DNA from 3 places in the Terrabacter sp. 05T424 genome. Region 3 is predicted to be linked to each of the others. Evidence: riboswitches for the same ligand, from Rfam matches in the RefSeq annotation. Region 3 holds a riboswitch; each other region holds the start of a gene.

Region 1 (4,475 bases), on a different contig from region 3:
CATCCGCACCTCCTCGGGCGTCGAGCGCATGAGGATCGAGGTGATCATCGAGTTGACGAAGCTCGACTTGCCCGAACCGGTGGCACCGGCGACGAGCAGGTGCGGCATCTTCGCGAGGTTGGCGATGACGTACGCGCCCTCGACGTCCTTGCCGACACCCATGACCATCGGGTGCTCGTTGCCGCGGGCCGTGTGGCTGCGCAGTACGTCGCCCAGCGAGACGTTCTCGCGGTCGAGGTTCGGGATCTCGATGCCGATGGCCGACTTGCCGGGGATGGGGCTGAGGATGCGCACGTCGGCCGAGGCGACGGCATACGCGATGTTCTTGGAGAGGGCGGTGACGCGCTCGACCTTGGTGCCCGAGCCGAGCTCGACCTCGTAGCGCGTGACGGTCGGCCCGCGGGTGAACCCGGTGACGGCGGCGTCGATGTCGAACTGGTCGAAGACGTTGGTCAGCGACTCGACGACCCGGTCGTTGGTCTCGCTGCGGGTCTTGTGCGGCGGGCCCGGAGTCAGCATCGCGTGGTCGGGCAGCTGGTAGGTGATGTCGCCGCCGAGACTCAGCTGCTCGACGCGAGCGGGCAGGTCGGACATGGGCGGTGGGATCAGCTCGGCCTTGGGGCCGACCTTGCTCGTGTCGGGGGCCCCGAGCGTCTTCGGGTCGGTCGCGTCGATGACCTTCTCGCCGGAGGGGCGCGGCGCCAGCACGCCGGGCGCGGTCGGGCGCTTCTCGCCGGGGCGCAGGCGCGTCGTCGGCTCGTCGTCGGCGCCCTTCTGCGCGGCCTGGCGGAAGGCCTCGTCGCCGTCGCGGTCGGACAGGTCGACGGCCTTGCGCCGGGCCCGCTTGACCGCGGCCGCGGGCGCGTCGTCACCGGCGTCGGGCTCGGCGTCGTGGTGGCCCCGGTCGATGACGAGGGCCTTGAGCTGCCGCAGGCGCGTCGGGATCAGGTTGACGGGTGTCGCCGTGATGACGAGCAGGCCGAAGATGCCGAGCAGGACGAGCAGCACGACTGCGCCGTAGGGCGACACGGCGGCCGCGAGGGGGCTCGAGGCGAGGAAGCCGAGGATGCCGCCGGCCGCACGCATGCCGTCGGCGCCGTCGGGCGGGTTGGGGATGCCGTCGGCGAGATGGGCCAGACCGCAGGCGGCGAAGGTCAGCGCGATGGTGCCGACGACGATCCGGTTGGTCGTCGCCTCGTCCTGGGGGGCGCGGAGCATGCGGAGGCCGAGGGCCAGCAGGACGAGCGGGACGGCGTAGGCGACCCTGCCGAAGGTGCCCGCGAAGATCGCGTGGACGACCTGCCCGAACGTGCCGGCGACGCCCCACCACTCACGGGCGGCCACGACGACCGCGAGGGCGAGCAGCGCGAAGCCGATGCCGTCACGGCGGTGCTCGGGCTCGAGGTCGGCGGCGCTGTGACCGACGCGTCGCACCGCTCCCCCGGCCATGTGCGAGACGCCCATCCAGGTGCTGCGCATGGCGCTGAACGGGAAGGGCAGCCCGCCGTCACGGGTCTTGGAGGCGGCCTTCGCCGGCGGCTTGCGCGCAGCGGGCTTGCGCTGCGCGGGCCTGGTCGAGCGCGCAGCGGGAGGGCGTGACGAGGTGCTGCCGGTCACCCCCTTGGCGCGTGTGGCCGCGGCGGTGCTCGAGCGCTGGCTGCTGGACGGACGTGACCCCATGGTCGCACCGTACGTCAAGGCACCTCTGAACTCACGCGTCACACGCGCAACAGGGCACATCGGCGCGAGCGCGCTGGTCGGCGTCGGGCGCCCTGTCCTGACCCTCCGTCTCAGATGCCGACATCCGGGGATCGGAGGGTGGACAGGGCTGCGAGCGCCCGCCTATCTTCGATGCCAGGTCATGAGTGCCAGTGACAAGCCCCGGCTCGCTGGCCAGCAACCCTCCTCCGCGGTGGGGTGCTCCGGGTGACGACCAGGTCGACCCCCGATCAGCTCGAGTGATCCGGGTCGGCAAGCGCGGACCTGCATCCGGTGGGTCCCTCAGCCCCTGGAGCACTCCTATGTCGGTTCTTCCCAGCACCTCACTCTGTGGTGGCACGCCCGCCCCGGTCGTCCGCACCCGCACGCTGCACGTCGTTCCCGAGGCTGCCTCCCTGCCGGCGGTCGTCGGCGCGGGACTGCGCGTGCCGACGCTGCGCGGCGAGACGGCATACGCGAACCTCGACCACGCCGCCTCGACTCCCGCCCTCGAGACCGTCAAGGCAGCCGTCGACCGGGCCCTCGAGACGTACTCCTCGGTGCACCGGGGGGCGGGCTTCGCCTCACGTCTGAGCAGCGCCTGGTACGAGCAGGCCCGCGCCGAGGTGGCCGCCTTCGTCGGCGCGCGTGACGACGACTCCGTCATCTTCACGCGCACGACGACGGACTCCTGGGCACTGCTGAGCAAGGCGCTGCCGAGCCGTACGACGGTCTTCGTCTTCGGCACCGAGCACCACTCGACCCTGCTGCCCTGGGGGCGCTTCCGCACCGTGCGCCTGCCCGTGCCGCAGACGGTCGAGGACGCCCACGCCCTGCTCGAGGAGGCCCTCGACGACCACCCGTCGCGCCACCGCCTCGTCGTGCTCACGGCGGCCTCGAACGTCACCGGCGAGGTGTGGCCCGTAGAGCGCTTCGCGGCGCTTGCCCACGCCCACGGCGCCCGCATCGCCGTCGACGCGGCCCAGCTCTCTGCCCACCGCACCATCGACCTCGCGGGCTGGGACGCCGACTACGTCGCCTTCTCCGGCCACAAGACGTACGCCCCTTACGGCGCAGGCGTGCTCGCCGGACGCTCGGACTGGCTCGACGCCGGCAACCCCTACCTGCTCGGCGGCGGCGCGACGCGCTCGGTCACCGAGGAGGGCACGACGTGGGCCACCGGCCCCGCCCGCCACGAGGGCGGCAGCCCGAACGTGATCGGCGCGATCGCCCTCGCCGCAGCGTGCGCGACGATCAGCCGCCACCGCGAGGCCATCGAGGCGCACGAGACGCAGCTGCTCGAGCGCCTGACCGCCGGCCTCGACGAGGTGCCCGGCGTCGAGGTGCTCTCCATCTTCGGCGAGGGCCACGACCGGGTCGGCGTCGTCGCCTTCACCATCGACGGCTGGGACTCCTCGCTCGTCTCGCAGGTGCTCTCGGTGGAGCACGGCATAGGCGTCCGCGACGGCAAGTTCTGCGCCCACCTGCTCGTCGACGAGCTGCTCGATGACCCGTGGGGCGAGCGGTCGGGCACCGCCGTCCGCGCGAGCATCGGTCTCGGTTCGACGCTCGAGAGCGTCGACCGTCTCGTCTCGGCCGTCGCGGGGCTCGTCGAGCACGGCCCGTCGGCCGACTGGACGCTGACCGACTCGGGCTGGGCCGTCGACGGCACCGACCCGCGCGACGTCGAGGTCGAGCGCCCCTGGTGACCTCGGTCGGCCGGCAACCAGCGTGGATGCCGGGCGCGACCGAGGACCGGCTGATGGTCTGCGGTTCGGTGGGGTGATCACCCCAGCAGACGGCGGACCATTCGAGGGACAGCTGGGCCTACCGCCCCGTCACCGCGCTGACGGCGGCCTCGGTGCGTTCAGGGGCGCTCAGCGCTTCGGCAGGGCGTAGCTGGCCCAGACCGCGGCGTGGTCGGCGCGGTTGATCGCGACCTGTCCCGCGGAGACGACCGTCAGGCCGCGGCTCAGCAGGTGGTCGAGCTGCACGAAGGCCGGGAGGCGGTTGCCAGCAAAGGGCCAGGTGCGCACCCAGCCCTGGCCGTCGGTGCGTTGGGCGTCGTCGAGCCCCTCGGCGAGGTCTCGCAGACCCGGGTGCCCGTAGTCCGCGTTGAAGTCACCGGCCATCACGAGGAGCTCGTCGCCGTCGAGGCGCTCCTTCCAGGTCTGCAGCGCCCTCAGCCCGGCGCGCCACTCGACGGTGTCACCGCGCAGGGGTGCCGTCGGGTGTGCGACCTTGAGGCGCACGGTCCCGTTGGGAGCCGTGACGTCGAGCTCTGGCTGAGCGCTCCGGGTGTCCTCGACCGCAGGATCGGTGCCGGCGTTGCGCACCGAGAGCGGAAAGCGCGAGAGGACCACCGTGCCGGTGAAGGTGCCCGGACGCGCCACCCCCTGGCGCTGGGTGAAGTAGTCGCCCGCCCCCTCGGCGTCGAGCCGCTGCACCAGGGCGGGGGTCGCCTCGACGAGCACGAGCACGTCGACGGCGTGGAAACGCACGGCGTCCATGAGCTGGTTCGCGTTGGCCGAGCCGATCCAGACGTTGGCCGACATCACGGTGAGGTCAGTGTCGGCCTTGGGCGTGGACGTGGCCCGGAACGAGGGAGCTGCGACCACCATCGCGACGGCCAGCGCCACGGCGACCGGGAGCACCATCGCCCACCGGCGCAGTACGAGGGCAGTGATGGTGAGCAGCGCCAGACCGATGAGCACGAAGGGACCGGCGGTCTGCAGCACGACGACGAGGTATGCCGTCGAGTCGAGCCAGCGCAACGC
Region 2 (4,475 bases), on a different contig from region 3:
GGCCGTGAGATGCTCAGAAGGGCGGCGGTTCGGGGCCAGGTGGCGGCCCGGTGTCGGGTGGCGGGCCGAGTCCTTCGCGCCAGTCCTTGGGGTAGGTGGTGTAGCTGCGGCCGGTGAGGGTGGTCCACTCGAGGCCGTCGTCGGCGACGGGGGTGCTGGTCCAGATGCCGTGGGTCTTGACGTTGTGGTGGCGGCGTTCCTTGGCGTAGAAATTCGTCACCGAGGTCTCGCCSGCCGGCCACGGGATCTCGTGGTCGAGGTCGCACCGGGTSGCGGGGACGTGGCAGTCGGGGCCGCGGCAGGTKCCGTCGACCGCTCGGACGTGCTCAACCATCGCGAGTGTGGGCCGGTAGGCCCTGGTGGGGCGGGTGATCGCGTGGCCGTCGCGGATGTCGACGGGAAGGGTCTGCCAGACCGAGCCCGGGCGGGTCATGATCTCGCGGGCGTGGGCGGCGGTGACCCAGCGGTGCCCGGGCAGCTCGCACGCCGCGTCGCTCTGGCCGGTGGCGACCTCGAACGGCACGACGAGCCACACCCGCGCCGCCGCGTCACCGGTGGCCGGCGCAGGCGCAGGCCCGTCACACGCGTCGGCGAGGACGTCACGCAGCAGGGCCTCGGTGGCCAGGTCGCAGCGCAGCTGGTCCAGGGTCCGCGRGTCTCCTCCGCCTCGCGCGGCGCGAGCACGGGTGTCGAGCCGGTCCAGGATCGCCGCGACCGTGCCCGCATCGGCCGTCAAGCTCAGACACCCCATCCCGTCACCGACCATCCGCCCGAACACCCCACGCCGCGCTTTCGCGTGCGCCCGCCGCTCCCCCGCGCCCCTCGTGTCCACCGACGCGATGGCGCGAGTCAACCGGGTCGTGAAGGTCCGCTGCCCCACCACCCGCCCGTCCCGCGACGGAGCCAGCACCGACTCCTCCACCACCGCGACATCCACATCCGACAGCTGAACCGTGTCGCAGGCGAGCTGCACCGCCCGGTACAGCGACGTGCCACCGGCCCGCAACGCGGCCAGGACGCGCCGGTGCCGCCGCGGTGCCGTCGCCAACGCCAGCCGCCGCGACACCTCACCGACCCCGACCCCGGTCGCCAGCGCGATCTCCTCCGCGACGAGCCGCTCCGGCGAGGCCAGTGCCGCCATCCGCACGGCACTCCCACCGGCTGGCAAGGCGGCGACCTGCTGGGCCTCGATGGTGTGCAACGCCCCGTACGCAGCGAGCAGGTCGGCCTCGACGCGCGCCTTCGCCACCTCGAGCGCCTCGACCTGCGCCATCACCCGCTCACCGTCCCGCAACAGGCCCTCGGTCACCTCCACCGACCGCGCCCGCTCGATCTCTTCGGTCAGCACGCACGAGTGAGCGACGTCCGTCGCCTCGTACAACACCTCGCCGGCAAACCGACTCGACAGCACGGACACGACCCGCCGCGCGCGACCACCGGACGCCCCTGGATCGTGGACCCAGGTCACGTCGACCACCCGCGGCGGGCGGCCACCGAGCAGCCCGAAGGAGCCTCGTGACGACGCGACGTACGGCATACGTCCCCTCCCTCAGCAGCACTTTGGACTACTCCAGTAGAACATGTGTTCGACTCGATGGGAAGGGCTCGCGCGCACCTGTGGACAACGAATTGCTCTGCGCAACAGCAGGGTTCACCTGAGGCATCACGAACCCAGAAGCGGAACGACCCCCAAGCACGTCCACCATGAGGACACGCGCTCCCATCTGCCGGACACGCGTACGTACACTCGCGAGTAGGTCATGAGTGCCAGCGCCAAGCCCCGGCTCGCTGGCCGGCAACCCTCCCACCGCGGCGGGGTGCCCCGGGTGAGGACCTGGCCCGTCGACGCCCTCGGCGCTCGGGCAAGCGCGGAGAGCTCCTCTCCCGCACCGACCCGTCGGTGCGCCGGCCGGTCACCTCGACGCAGGCCCGGTCATCGACACGACTGAGGAAGAGCACACGAGAGATGACCGAACCCAACTGGTCCTTCGAGACCAAGCAGATCCACGCCGGCCAGAGCGCCGACAGCGCCACCGGGGCCCGCGCCCTGCCTATTTACCAGACGACCAGCTACGTCTTCAACGACACCGACCACGCGGCAAACCTGTTCGGGCTCAGGGAGTTCGGCAACATCTACACCCGGATCATGAACCCGACGACCGACGTCGTGGAGCAGCGCATCGCCGCGCTCGAGGGCGGCGTGGGCGCGCTCCTGGTCGCGTCGGGACAGTCCGCGACGACGCTGGCCCTGCTCAACCTCGCCGAGGCCGGCGACCACATCGTCGCCTCCCCCAGCCTCTACGGCGGCACGGTCAACCTGCTCAAGTTCACGCTGCCCAAGCTCGGCATCGAGGTGAGCTTCGTCGAGGACCCGACCTCGATCGAGTCCTGGCGGGCCGCCGCGCGCCCCAACACGAAGGCCTTCTTCGGCGAGACCATCGCGAACCCGAAGGCCGAGGTGCTCGACATCGAGGCCGTGGCGGCGCTCGCCCACGAGCACGGCGTGCCGCTCGTCGTCGACAACACCATCGCCACCCCGTTCGTCATCCGCCCGATCGAGTGGGGCGCCGACATCGTCGTGCACTCCGCGACGAAGTACCTCGGCGGCCACGGCACGTCCATCGCGGGCGTCATCGTCGACGCGGGCCGGTTCGACTACGCGAAGGACCCGGAGAAGTTCCCCAACTACAACACTCCCGAGGAGAGCTACCACGGTCTCGTCTTCGCACGCGACCTCGGCGTCGGCAGCGCCCTCGGCGCGAACCTCGCGTACATCCTCAAGGCTCGGGTCCAGCTGCTGCGCGACCTCGGGCCGTCGGCGGCGCCCTTCAACGCGTTCCTCATCGCGCAGGGTCTCGAGACGCTGTCGCTACGCATCGAGCGCCACCTCGAGAACGCCGCCAAGGTGGCCGCCTACCTGCAGGGCCAGGAGCAGGTGGAGCGCGTCGTGTGGGCCTCCCTGCCCGACAGCCCCTCGTACGCCACCGCCCAGAAGTACGCGCCCCGCGGGGCGGGTGCCGTGCTCTCCTTCGAGATCGCTGGCGGCCTCGAGGCGGGCAAGAAGTTCGTCGAGGCGCTGACGCTCCACAGCCACGTCGCGAACATCGGCGACGTGCGCTCGCTCGTCATCCACCCTGCATCGACGACGCACTCGCAGGGACCCGAGGAGGACCGCGTGGCGGCCGGCGTGACCCCGGGTCTGGTGCGCCTGTCGGTCGGGATCGAGAACATCGACGACATCGTGGCCGACCTCGAGCAGGGATTCGCCGCGGCGAAGGCCTGACTCCTCGGAGTGCACGAACGGCACGGTCGGCCTGCGCCGGCCGTGCCGTTCAGCGCCCGGCCGCGGCTGGGGTGCAGCCCAGAACGCACGTCTAGGACGTATGCCGAGGACGTATGCCGCCCGCCGGGGCACGCACCCCCGGCTGGGTCAGCCGACGACCTCGTCGACGAAGCACCACCGCCACGACTCGCCCGGCTCGAGCGAGCGCATCACGGCGTGGGAGGTCTCGGCGAAGTGCGCGCTCGCGTGCTTGAACTCGGAGGAGTCGCAGCAGCCGACGTGCCCGCACTCCAGGCACATGCGCAGGTGCACCCAGGTCGTCCCGTCGCGCAGGCACTCCTCGCACCCTTCCGGAGTGCGGGGCTCGGCGCACGCGCCACTGTCCTGCAGGTGCTCACAGGGAGCCTCGATGGTGTCCACGGGCAACATCTCACTTTCTGCCAGTCGGGTCTCCTGGTCCTCGAGACGGTCGAGCATCGTCTCCTCGAGGTCGAGCGCGCCGAGGACGGTGCGCAGCACGACGTCGTCGGCGCGTCCTTCGTTGCGCAGTCGCAGCACCTCGCCGCGCTCCGCTTCGAGCATCGTCAACCGCGCTCGCCGGTACTGCGTGCTGGGGGTCTCCGCCCCGTCGAGCCCACGAGGGCCGAGCCGCTCCCACAGCTGGTTGACCCGGTCGGAGGCACGTTCACGGAGCATGTCCTTCGTGGACTCGTCGACGTCGGGCATCTGCGCGAGCACGTCGAGCCCCGACCGGGTGGCGGCCTGCAGCACGGTGGCGGCCTGCAGCGCGTCCTCGCGCGGGTCGGGCCCGCGCACCCCGAGTCGGTGGGCGACCCACGGCAGGGTGGTGCCCTGGATGAGGAGCGTGCCGATGGTGACCACAACGGCGATGAGGATGAGCACGGCGCGCACGGGCGTCTCGGGCAGCAGCAGCGCGGCCGCGAGCGTGACGACGCCGCGCATGCCGGCCCACGACAGCACCGCGGAGTGCGACCAGGGAGCCTCGGCCTCGGCGCGCATGACGTGCGTGCGCAGGTAGCGGAACGGGAAGACCCACAGCGGGCGGAGCAGCAGCACGGCCACGAGGGTTCCCACCGCGGCGAAGGCGATCCGTCCCGCCGAGAGCTCGGAGCTCTGGACGTTCCGGACGACGTAGAACACCTGCAGCCCGATGAGCAGGAAGACGGCGTTC
Region 3 (4,475 bases):
CGTCAGCCGACTGCGTGGGGGGAGTCGCCGCGGTTCGGGCTCCGACGGGTCTGCTGCGGGCGCCTTCGGCGCGTCGCCCACCGGGCCCGGCCGGTCCGACCGTGCCGGCCTGCCCGAGGGTGTGCGCCAGGCTGCGACCGACTACGTCCTCGAGTCGGTGCGCAAGCGCCTGGAGCGCTGACCTCCGAGCCTGCGGCTCTTCCAGCCCGTGTGCGGGTGGGGGCGATCCACACCCCTTCGCACCGAACGCCCTTGGTCCACAGGCCTGCTCAGGGGCCTGTCGGCGTGTGGCCGGCGCGGCCACGCTCGACCCATGCCGAAGATCTCATTGTCAGGGCCAGCCGAGCTGCTGACCATCATCCCCTTCCACCTCGGGTTCCAGCCCGAGCGCAGCGTCGTCGTGGTGTGCTTCCACGGCAAGCGGCTGGGACTCGTGGCCCGCCAGGATGCCGTCGACCGCCCGGTCGCGGTCGAGTCCGCTGCCCAGCTGCTGCCGACCGTCCTCGACGGGGCACCCTCGTCGGTGGCGGTCGTCGGCTTCGAGGACGAGCCCGACCAGTCGCTGCCCCTCCTCGAGGAGCTCGTCCAGGGTCTCGAGCGGGCACGTGTCGTCGTGCGCGAGCGGCTGGTCGTCCGCGGCGGGAGGTGGCGCTCCGTCGGCTGCGACTGCTGCCCCGACGAGGGCTGGCTGCTGCCCGAGCAGGCAGACGTCCCGGCGGTCGCGAGCTACGTCGCCCTGGGCCACTCCGTGCTTCCCGACCGAGCCGGCTTGGCCCGACTCGTCGAGCCGCTCGACCCGGCCGCCCCGCGCCATGCGCTGACGGTTGCCGCCATCGACGACTGGCAACGGCGCTACGCCGAGGCGGGCGGTTCGATCTCGGGTTCCGTGTCGGGCTCGGCGGCTGCCCGTTCTCGCAGGTCTGGTCGGCGGCGCCGGCCAGCTGACGCCGGTCTGAGCGTCCTCGACGGCGGTGATCTGTCAGCGCGACAGTTCCTCGTCAACGACGCGCTCGTCGCCTGGAGCGGCCTGCTGCACGGCGAGATCGAAGGCTTCGGGCTGGAACACTGGCTGCCAGCCGTCGTCGGCCCCCTCCGAGACGTGGAGTTCCGAGATGCGGTCGTGGGCTGGCTCTGCCCGGGCTCGGTGTCACTGGAGTCGTTCCCCGACGAGCTGGTCGCCATGCTGGAGGTCTTCCTCGGCCCCGACCTGCGCGTCCTCTCCTCGGCGCCGTCGGCACCCTCGGCGTCGTCGCCTGCCTCTGCGCTCTCGTCCGCTGCTGTCCGCGGCGACGTGGCCGAGTGGATGGCAGACCTCGACGGTGACTCGGAGATCTGGGACGACGCGGCGGTGCCCAGCGAGCTCGACGGTGGCTGGGACGAGTGGGACGACGCGGCCGCCCCGCGCCTGCTGCTCTCGCGGCTCGAGGAGGTCTGCCGCATCACGCCGGCCGCCCACGCCGCCCCGTTGCTGTCCGTGCTCGCGTCGCTCGCGTGGTGGTGCGGTGACGGTGCCCGCGCCGGCATCGCCGCCGACCGAGCGCTCGAGCTCGAGCCCGGCCACCGACTGAGCCGGCTCGTCCGGCAGTCGCTCGACGCCGGACTCCGACCCCCGGCGTGCGCCTAGGAGGTCGCTCCGCGACCCCGAGCCCCCACTCGCGGCCCGCCGCGACGGGGCGTCCCAGGTCGTGGACCAGAGGCTCTGTTGCGGCGTGGGCCTCGGTTATGGTGGGCAAAGGTCATGAGTACCAGCGACAAGCCCCGGCTCGCTGGTCGGCAACCCTCCGTCGCGGTGGGGTGCCCCGGGTGAAGACCTGGCCGCACCCGTCGCGGGTGTGCGCAAGCGCGAACACCAGGAGTGCCTTCGATGACCGTTACGCACCGGAAGCAGAGCACGCGTCGTCTCGCGCGCCCGGTCCCGGGCTCCGACCTGGCCGGCGCGTCTCGCCCGGTCGGGCACGAACCTGCCCGCGGCGAGCCGTCCCGGCGACCGGTCCCGGACGGTGCCTGGCGCGACGGTGACCCCGTGGGCCACCGCCAGTTCGCGGACATCGGCGACGTGGAGCTCGAGCGCGGGGGAGCGGTGCCCGACGTCCGCATCGCCTACGAGACGTGGGGCAGGCTCAACGAGGCCGGAGACAACGTCATCCTCGTGGAGCACGCCCTCACCGGCGACAGCCACGTCGTCGGTGAGGCCGGCGAAGGTCATGCCTCGCCCGGCTGGTGGAACTCCCTCATCGGCGGTGGCCGCACGGTCGACCCCGACGAGTGGTTCGTCATCGCCGCCAACGTGCTCGGGGGCTGCCAGGGCAGCACCGGTCCCTCCAGCCCGGCCCCCGACGGGCAGGCCTGGGGAAGCCGGTTCCCGTACGTCACCGTGCGAGACCAGGTGGCCGCCGAGCGGGCCCTGCTCGACCACCTGGGCATTCGCCGGCTCGCGGCTGTCGTCGGCGGCTCGATGGGGGGCATGCGCGCCATCGAGTGGGCCGTCACCCATCCCGCCGACGTCGACCGGTGCATCGTCCTCGCGTCGACTGCCTACGCGACCGCCGACCAGATCGCCTGGTGCCAGCCCCAGCTGCTCGCCATCCGCAACGACCCGGACTTCGCCGGTGGCGACTACTACGCCGGCGACCGTCGGCCCGATGCGGGCCTCGGGCTCGCGCGCCGCATCGCCCACATCACCTATCGCACCGAGAGCGAGCTGGACGAGCGCTTCGGGCGCGAGGCGCAGCTGGGCGAGGACCCGCTGCGAGCGGGTGACCGGGGCAGGTTCGCCGTCGAGTCCTACCTCGACCACCATGCCGGCAAGCTCGCGCGTCGCTTCGACGCCAACTCCTACGTCGTTCTCACCGAGGCGATGAACTCGCACGACGTCGGCCGCGACCGCGGTGGTGTCACGGCGGCCCTGGCTCGCGTCGAGGCGGACTGCACCATCGTGTCCGTCGACACCGACCGGCTCTACCCGCCGCGACTGTCGGACGACCTGCACGCCGCGCTTCCGCGCTCGCGCCGCGAGCACATCACGTCGGCGTTCGGGCACGACGGCTTCCTCATCGAGGAGGACCAGGTGGGGCGCATCGTCAGTGCCGCGCTCGCCCGCGGGCGGGCCGACCGCACCTGAACCGTCCTGCGGCTCGGGGGGTTTCGCTGCGGGTCGTCGGCACTCGTCGCCGGCCTCCCCGTCGGCTCCGCGCGGCACGCGCCGTGTGACGTGATTTCGGGTACGGTGCGAGCACTGCTTGTTTCCGTCCCAAGGAGGTCCGGGAAAGTGGCCATCGTCGTTGGTTATGTCGCCACCAAAGAAGGTCGCGCGGCGCTCAAGCGAGCCGCCGAGGAATGCGTCCTGCGAGGCACGAAGCTCGTCGTCATCAGCTCCCACAGGGGAGGCAAGGACTTCGACGCCAACGAGGCGCACCAGTTCGAGACCGAGCTCGCCCGCGTGCAGGCACTCCTCGAGGAGAGGGGCCTGGAGCACGAAGTGCGCCAGCTCGTCCGCGGCAACGACCCTGCCGAGGACCTGATCTCCGTCGCCGAGGAGGAGAAGGCCGACTTCATCGTCATCGGACTTCGGCGTCGCAGCCCGGTGGGCAAGCTCATCCTCGGCTCGAACGCCCAGCGGATCCTGCTCGACGCGAGCTGCCCGGTCCTCGCCGTCAAGGGCGACTGACGCCCTTCCACCCGGCCGCGACGGCTTCGGATCACGTCCGGGGGCGTGTCCGGCGCCACGCGGCACACCCGTGCGTTCGCTCGGAGGCCGTGCGGCGTTTTATAATGTCTGAGTACCGGATCGCACGAGGCGCACCGAGAGATCGACACAGGGATCGACTCCGACAGGCCAAGCCCTTCCGGCACCAACCCCCATTCTCGTTCGTTGTGATGATGCATGCCCGCTTTCGGGCCGTCATCCGACGAGACCGTGCGACGAAAGGCGACTGCATCCGTGCCCAAGGCAACAACCGCTGGAGCTCCGAAAACCCTGCCGAAGGTGTTCCAGCACGAGGCGATCATGCAGCTCCTGGTCAAGGGCAGCACCAACGGAACCATCACCGGCACTGAGATCGCGCGAGCGCAGGTCGACGCAGGTCTCGACCTCAAGCAGATGAAGCCGGTCCTCACGACCCTCGAGGCCCACGACATCGAGATCGTCGTCGACGCGCCGCACTCCAGCACGACGAAGAAGACCCGTTCAGGGACCAAGGGAGGCAGTGTGGCCACCGCACGAAACACGACTGCCGCCGCGACGAAGTCCGCCACACGGACGACGACCGCTGCGACCAAGACCGCGGCCAAGAAGGCTGCCACCAAGACGACGTCGGCGCCCGGCGCTGCAGCCGTCGAGGGTGACGAGACGGCCGGCGCCGCTGCCAGGAGGTCGACCGCCGCCAGGACGACGGCGAAGAAGGCCGCGACCAATGCCGGTGTGGCCAAGGCCGCCGCCAAGCCCGCGGCGAAGAAGACCGCTGCCAAGAAGACGG

The links. A riboswitch is a leader RNA that binds a small molecule or an ion and turns the genes downstream of it on or off. The one in region 3 is predicted to bind S-adenosylmethionine.
Region 1: it holds a riboswitch for S-adenosylmethionine, as region 3 does, so the genes downstream of both, AC1DE0_RS04710 (aminotransferase class V-fold PLP-dependent enzyme) here and metX (homoserine O-acetyltransferase MetX) in region 3, are expected to answer to the same signal.
Region 2: it holds a riboswitch for S-adenosylmethionine, as region 3 does, so the genes downstream of both, AC1DE0_RS16300 (bifunctional o-acetylhomoserine/o-acetylserine sulfhydrylase) here and metX (homoserine O-acetyltransferase MetX) in region 3, are expected to answer to the same signal.

What each region holds. Positions count from the first base shown of each region.
Region 1 is NZ_JBFTLB010000001.1:1,007,739-1,012,213, reverse strand. Features, by position in the region: gene AC1DE0_RS04715 (FtsK/SpoIIIE family DNA translocase) at 1-1,680, opposite strand, end outside; SAM riboswitch class IV at 1,858-1,984, shown strand; gene AC1DE0_RS04710 (aminotransferase class V-fold PLP-dependent enzyme) at 2,022-3,407, shown strand; gene AC1DE0_RS04705 (endonuclease/exonuclease/phosphatase family protein) at 3,576-4,475, opposite strand, start outside.
Region 2 is NZ_JBFTLB010000007.1:368,425-372,899, forward strand. Features, by position in the region: gene AC1DE0_RS16295 (13E12 repeat family protein) at 14-1,537, opposite strand; SAM riboswitch class IV at 1,757-1,875, shown strand; gene AC1DE0_RS16300 (bifunctional o-acetylhomoserine/o-acetylserine sulfhydrylase) at 1,967-3,283, shown strand; gene AC1DE0_RS16305 (Na+/H+ antiporter) at 3,431-4,475, opposite strand, start outside.
Region 3 is NZ_JBFTLB010000015.1:20,467-24,941, forward strand. Features, by position in the region: gene AC1DE0_RS21085 (YkvA family protein) at 1-181, shown strand, start outside; gene AC1DE0_RS21090 (DUF4192 domain-containing protein) at 314-1,624, shown strand; SAM riboswitch class IV at 1,735-1,849, shown strand; gene metX (homoserine O-acetyltransferase MetX) at 1,865-3,121, shown strand; gene AC1DE0_RS21100 (universal stress protein) at 3,269-3,667, shown strand; gene AC1DE0_RS21105 (RNA polymerase sigma factor) at 3,986-4,475, shown strand, end outside.